One region of the Halobacillus naozhouensis genome, then DNA from elsewhere that is predicted to be linked to it. Evidence: riboswitches for the same ligand, from Rfam matches in the RefSeq annotation. Region 1 holds a riboswitch; each other region holds the start of a gene.
The links. A riboswitch is a leader RNA that binds a small molecule or an ion and turns the genes downstream of it on or off. The one in region 1 is predicted to bind thiamine pyrophosphate.
Positions count from the first base shown of each region.

Region 2: linked by a shared signal. The riboswitch ahead of P9989_RS01470 (thiazole synthase) and the one ahead of P9989_RS04870 (ABC transporter substrate-binding protein) in region 1 are both predicted to bind thiamine pyrophosphate.
Region 3: linked by a shared signal. The riboswitch ahead of P9989_RS20040 (YkoF family thiamine/hydroxymethylpyrimidine-binding protein) and the one ahead of P9989_RS04870 (ABC transporter substrate-binding protein) in region 1 are both predicted to bind thiamine pyrophosphate.

Region 1 covers NZ_CP121671.1:949,243-951,512, forward strand. The annotation lists gene P9989_RS04865 (thiamine-binding protein) at 1-16, opposite strand, end outside; gene P9989_RS04870 (ABC transporter substrate-binding protein) at 40-1,032, opposite strand; TPP riboswitch at 1,154-1,265, opposite strand; gene P9989_RS04875 (CsbD family protein) at 1,433-1,615, shown strand; gene gvpA (gas vesicle structural protein GvpA) at 2,046-2,270, shown strand, end outside.
Region 2 covers NZ_CP121671.1:251,736-254,005, reverse strand. The annotation lists gene thiH (2-iminoacetate synthase ThiH) at 1-524, opposite strand, end outside; gene P9989_RS01470 (thiazole synthase) at 521-1,309, opposite strand; TPP riboswitch at 1,398-1,503, opposite strand; gene P9989_RS01465 (SDR family NAD(P)-dependent oxidoreductase) at 1,589-2,270, opposite strand, start outside.
Region 3 covers NZ_CP121671.1:3,922,780-3,925,049, forward strand. The annotation lists gene P9989_RS20035 (ECF transporter S component) at 1-272, opposite strand, end outside; gene P9989_RS20040 (YkoF family thiamine/hydroxymethylpyrimidine-binding protein) at 280-882, opposite strand; TPP riboswitch at 981-1,084, opposite strand; gene P9989_RS20045 (DUF4037 domain-containing protein) at 1,142-1,915, opposite strand; gene P9989_RS20050 (GNAT family N-acetyltransferase) at 2,201-2,270, opposite strand, start outside.

The sequences.
Region 1 (2,270 bases):
CGAGTGAATTAGTCATGCTATTGTCCTCCTATTAATCTTTTATTTTTCGGGTAAGAATTTATTCGTGAAGGCTTCCTTAGCTTTCAACTTCTTATTAAGTAAATCATGGTTGTACATCCATTCAGCATAATTCTTCCAAACTTCTAAATCCTGCTGTCCCCAGCGTTTCGCATCGGCTTGATATTTAGGCGACAACCATTCTTGGCTGGCGTGAACGAGTTCCGGATCCAGGTCAGGCACGGCTTCGATTAATAGATCTGCTGCTTTGTCTGGATGATCGATGGCAAACTGATATCCTTTTGATACAGCGGCCATAAAGGCTTCAACGGTTTCTGGGTTATCGGCCATCATACTTTCACTTGTCGTTAAGATGGGAGTATAGTAATCTAGTTTTTCAGAGTAATCGGTTAAGTACATCATGTTCAATTCTTGACCCCGAAGCTCAGCCTCTACACCTGTCCAGCCATAATAAATCCAGGCGAAGTCGACGTCTCGTTTAACAGCTGTGAAAAAATCAGTATTCCCCATATTAATGATGTTAACTTTCTCAACATCTGCATTTTCCTTTTTCATTAATGAAGAGAGTACAGCTTTCTCGACAGGCGCGCCCCATCCACCGTATGTTTTACCTTCAAAGTCTTCAGGTGATGTGATGTCTTTCTCTTCAGGTGAAGCGAATCCTGAAGTGTTGTGCTGGATAATCGCTCCAATCGAGACAATCGGGATCTCTTGAATACGAGCTTCTGTCACCGTTTCCTGTGCACTAATGCCGAAGTCTGCTTTACCAGAGGCCACGAGTTGGTCTGCCCCGGCTTCCCCCGGGAGCATAATCTCAACATCTAAGCCTTGTTCTGCAAAGTACCCTTCAGCTTGAGCCACATAAAGTCCAGTATGGTTTGTGTTGGGTGTCCAATCGAGTACAAGCTTTACTTCCTGCTTTTTATCTCCGTTATGAGCCGTGTTACTTTCTTCACCACTCGAGCAGGCGGCTAATACAAGTAATGTACTAAAGAGTAATAAAAGCTTTTTCATCTGGTTTCCTCCTAAAAAAGTGATGGTATGTTAACGCCAAGTTTAATTGGAAGCAGGGATTTTAGAGCATGAAAAAAGCACCCTGGTACCATACCTAGGGTGCATATCTACTAATAAACGAAAGTTCGTTTCATATGTTTCCTACGCTGGTTTAAACCAGATCAGGTTCCAAGGGTCAGCATCTTTTACGGATACAATCTCAACCAGCTAAACTGGTCCCCCTACATTCAATCTATACATTTTTGTTAACACGTTGTCTTTTAAACTGTGCCATAGATGCAGGTAATTATCAAGGGGGGGTGAGATATATAGGGAGAATAGTTAGTTTAATAAAGTTCGTTTCAAAAAAGTTTACAGAATTCGGAATTCGTTTATACATAGGGCAAGGAGGCGATAGAAAATGAGTAAAGGAAAAGGATATTCAGATAAAGTTAAAGGAGCTGTAAGCAAAGCAAAAGGTGAAGTGAAGGACCAGGTAGGAAATGCTGCAGATAACAAGAGAATGCAAAATGAAGGGAAGAAGGATAAGTTGAAAGGGAATGCTCAGAACGCATCAGGCGCTCATAAAAACAGAGAACAGTAGTAAAACCAATGTTTCTATTGGCGATATAATACGATCTAAGGTGAAAGAAATTGGGTTTGATGCTTCTAAGGCCGAACAATTAGAAGAGGAATTAAAACCGCTCGAGCAATCGAGCGGTTATTTTAATGGGATAAGATGGCTTTTCCAGAGGGATTCGCACTTAATCATTTATCAAAACGGACTAATTATCAGAAATGTAATTCAATTGTTATGTTTGTATTATTTCTAATTCTGCACGTCTAAATAAGTTGATTCCATTGGCTTTATTATATTACAAACAACGACCTCTAAATAATAATTAAGGAAAAACATGTAAATATTCATTCTTTATGAATGAAGCCAGGTTTTAAGTATTCATAAAGGTGTTATTGTGCACTAAAGCAAATTAATGATGTCGTTTCGAGGATTAACTTTGAAAGGAGAATCAAAAATGAGTGTGCAAAAAACTGCAGATAGTTCTAGTCTCGCGGAAGTCATTGACAGAATTCTTGACAAAGGAATTGTAATAGATGCGTATGCACGAGTTTCCCTTGTAGGAATAGAAATTCTGACGGTTGAGGCCAGAGTGGTAATCGCAAGTGTGGATACATGGTTACGGTACGCCAATGCGGTTGGTTTACTGCGGGATGAAGCGCAAGAGGAAGGCATGGTGAAG
Region 2 (2,270 bases), 700 kb from region 1:
TCAATCCCGCTCCCCACTAATTTTTCATAATCTTCCCGATCCATCGGCTGAACTTCGAGCCCTACGGATGAGAAATACTTCTTAAGCACCTTCAAAATTTTCGTCAGGTAATCAACAGATGAATGAATACGGGACTCTCCCGAGAGAATGATAATTTGTTCAATCCCCATTGCTGCAATCGCTTGAGCCTCCTCTTCTACTTCTTCCATCGTTAACCGCCTTCTAGGGAAAACGTTATCGACACTGAAGCTGCAGTATTTGCATGTATTTACACAGTAATCGGACACATAGAGCGGTAGAAACAGCTGCATCGTGTAGCCAAAGTGCTGCAATGTGACTCGATGCGCTTTCTGAGCCATCTCTTCTATATATCCTTCCGCGGCAGGGGACAGTAAAGTGAGATAATCCGATTCCGTTAGTCGGTCTTTTCGCAAAACTTTCTCGACGTCAGTCGTTGTCACCTCATTAAACCATGTGTGAAACGGCTGGTCTTTCAGCTTTTCATATACGTTATAGAAACTCATTGATCCCCACCTCCTGTTGGCGTTAAAAATCCTGTAAGCGGGGAAGAAGCTTTCGCCTGAATTGATGATGGCTCAAGCCCTGTCCGATAAGCTAATCTTCCGGCTCTAACGGCCATGTCAAAAGCCTTCGCCATAGCCACAGGGTCATCCGCAGTAGCAATAGCTGTATTCACAAGCACAGCATCTGCTCCCATTTCCATCGCCTCCGCAGCTTCAGATGGCCTGCCAATACCTGCATCCACCACAATGGGTACATGGATTTCGTCAATCATAATCCGAATCATTTCTTTCAAGCGGATCCCCCGATTGGAGCCAATTGGGGACCCCAACGGCATGATGGCAGCTGCCCCAGCTTCTTCCATACGTTTAGCGGCCATTAAATCAGGACTCATATAAGGCAGAACAACAAACCCCTCCTCAACCAGCGCTTTCGTGGCTTTAATTGTCTCCTCATTGTCCGGCAGAAGGTATTTTTGATCGGAAATCACCTCAATTTTCACCCAACTGCCCATTCCGCTAGCTTTTCCAAGCCGGGCAATCCGCACCGCTTCTTCAGCCGTCCTCGCCCCTGAAGTATTCGGCATTAAGGTCACCTTTTTAGGAATGTCGCTGACGATATGCTTGCCGGAACCAGTTAAATCCACCCTTCTTATCGCTACTGTAACCACTTGTGAATGAGACTGTTCAATTGCCTCGTGCATCTCATTATGGTTCGCAAATTTCCCAGTCCCTGTAAACAAACGACTTTCAATCTCTTCCCCTGCAATGACCAATGGATCCTTCATCACATCTCCTCCTCCTTCATTTTTCAATAAAAAAAAGCTCACCTGCGCTAGGGTGAGCTTCGAATTAACCTTATGCATTACACAATACATTGAGTCTCGGAAGCTTCCCTACGCTGGTTCTAACCAAAATCAGGTTCAAAGGGTCGGAATTACTCTTCCTCTCAGCCACATGCCTGGCACCCCTAGCTTTTTTCCTATTCAATTGTTGAAAATTTTTTGGACCATTCACTTAAAGGATAGCAAAACTATTTCACTTTGGAAACAACTTCCTGTATTTTTTCACCTCATTACACTTCCACCAGAAATTTTTACAGACTCACCGACGATGTTCCCGGCTGCCTCTGACAACAAAAACACAATTGTATTCGCTACTTCTTCGGCTGTAGAAATCCTACTAGAAGGAATTCCGTCTTCCGCCACCTTTAATTGCTCTTCAAAACTTCTTTTATTCCGTTCTCCTTTGGAACGAATGGAGTCTCGACCCATATCAGTATCGACATAACCTGGACAAACGGCATTTACCCGAATGTTGTGTTCAATTGCTTCGACAGCGAAAGATTGGGTAAATCCAGTTATAGCAAACTTCGAGGCACTATAGGCTGTGTTTGCATACGTACCGCGCAGTCCTGATAATGAGGACAAGTTGACAATGGCTCCTGCTTTCTGAGGCTTCATTCTTTCATAGACAAGTTGGGTGAAAAGTACGGTAGAAAAATAATTTAACTCCATCACCTGGCGAAGATCTTGTTCCGTTAAGTTGTCGAGAGGACCACCGCCAACCACTCCCGCTGAATTGACAAGACCCGTAATTGGCCCGTTTTCCTTCACCGCTTGTTCAACTAATTGATTACGACTTTTATCATCATTAAGGTCAGCAGGATGAGCATATACATGTACAGATTCGTTTACGTCTTCACACTCATTCTTAAGTTCATTTAAATTCTCCTCTCTTCGTCCTGTG
Region 3 (2,270 bases), 1.2 Mb from region 1:
GTTAGGATTAAAATCGGCCCCATTGCATTTCCGAGCAGCATTTCTACAGTTGCTGCAATCGTTTCCGATAAAAACGCTGCTCCTTTTTTCCGTATAATATAGGCAGCTATGACAGAGACGATAAACCAAATTCCGAAGATCACATCATATCCAATTGGACCAAATAGTCCAGCCAGCAGCTTTCCAACAGGCAGAAATGCTAAATAAACAACAGCAAATACTACGGAAAGTACGGACATCACAACAATTTCTTTCAATTTCCAATTTTCCAGTCCCATTTTATTTTCCTCCTTTTTTAGATGGACTGTTTGCAGAGATCGTAACGGTCATCACCGTATGAGAAGAACCTTGCTCATCTGTCTGCTGGAATACTTGCTCCAACCCATTAAACACTCGGTTTCCATCTCCATCTAAACGCGTAGAATAATGAGCCTCACCTACCTCAACTCCCCGCTTCTTCATGTCTTCAATCTGACTATAAATAACATCCATATAGTTTCCGCCACCCATAGGGTATAAGGAAAATTTGGCCGCCACCTCTTGATCGATCAACCCGCTTGTGGAAACATTTTGCGCTAGATTATCCTCAGCCATGTACACATCGCCGGCCGAATCACCTGGACATCCTATTGAATAGGTTGCTTGAAAAACTACATGTTCCCCTGTTTTTGCTGCTTGTAAAAATATCGCTTTTGTTACATCAAACACATGAATCATCCGTCCTCTTACTGTCGTTGTCACATCATCTGTCTTCATCCAGACTTTCGAAGTTTCCACCTCATTTAGCGAGGACTTGATAATCTCTACAAAACGATCAGACATCGGGTAGATCGAAAATGAACTTCCTGCAATTCGATTACTGGATCCACAAACTTCACTCATGTTTAACTTCCTCCTTATTAGTAAGCAAAAGCATAAAAAAACTGCACCCCAGGGGAGTGCAGTTACGAACGTATGTATATGTGTATATCATTACCATTCTACGATCGACTCCACTTCCCCACGCTAGTATTATCTAGTTCGGGTTCTAAGGGTCGGAAACAGTTTCCTCTCAGCCGCGTACGCAGCTCCCCTAGTGTTGTTAGCTCTATGCAATTTTGTCACACTTACATCGTAATCAATGGTTATTAATTTGTAAAGCCTATTCTTTTTCCCTGACAAGCTCCTGAACTTCTTGAACTACCTGCTCAAGTTCATGTAATCCTTGATCTGGGCTCGATAAAAATACACGTTCCATTCTTTTAGTAATATCGGTTGGTTTAATATTCATTTCATCCAAAGTCTGTTGCTGCCATTTGAAGTCAGGGTGATGGACATACATGCAATTTAACCCATATAATATTCCCATCAAATGACGCTGCATCGTTGTCATGACCGAATAAAGCATCAACCAATCTTCTCGTTCTAGTAAAACCCTTCGGTTCTTCCATTGATTCCCAAAATCTGAATATGCATCAATCATCACGTGTCCCAATTGTTCAGGGTACACCTGGACTTTGGCCTTGAAACCATCCATCAATTCAGCGCCTGCTACAGGAACGCCGTAGTGAATCGATGAAATCAAACATTGACCAGCTAAACTAATATCAAATTCTTTTGTTACACGATTGATCACCTTACGAATTGTTTCGGTGAGAAAGCTGCTTATTTCGAACTTAACACCCTCAAACTTAAATGTTTCGGACCATTCATCATCTTCAAATCCATAGAAATCTAGCAGCTCTCCATTCACCTGTTCAATTACTGATAACCTGTCTTGATCTGTCGGCCCCTCAGACCATAGGACGTTCAACTCGATATCTGAGAAACTATCCTCCCAGCCACGTGCAACAGAGCCAGCAATATAAACAGCTTCCACCTTAGCATTTTGCTCATATACCTTTGCCACTTTTCTAGCCAATTCTTCTAGATTCATCACCTAATCACCACCACCTTTTGCTGACTTCCCTCCACGGGTCTTTCAAAGATGAATACATACTAACATAAGCGGAGTTATTAGCTTCTCCTGTAAACGTAAATTTACAAAAGACTTTCCTCATCAGACCAGCCAAGAAACGTGGAGTTTACCCTAACTCCGTTATACTTTAAATTAATCAAGCAAACATGACCTTATGAACACTTTAATGTTACCAAAGATTAGTAGATGAAGCGAAATAGATATATACCCATTAAACACATTCGACGATATCCGATTAATAATCTATCTCATTTTCCTTTTATACAAGTTGCTTCGGTCTACTTCTCTACACCCATTGTAATCAAATACCTTT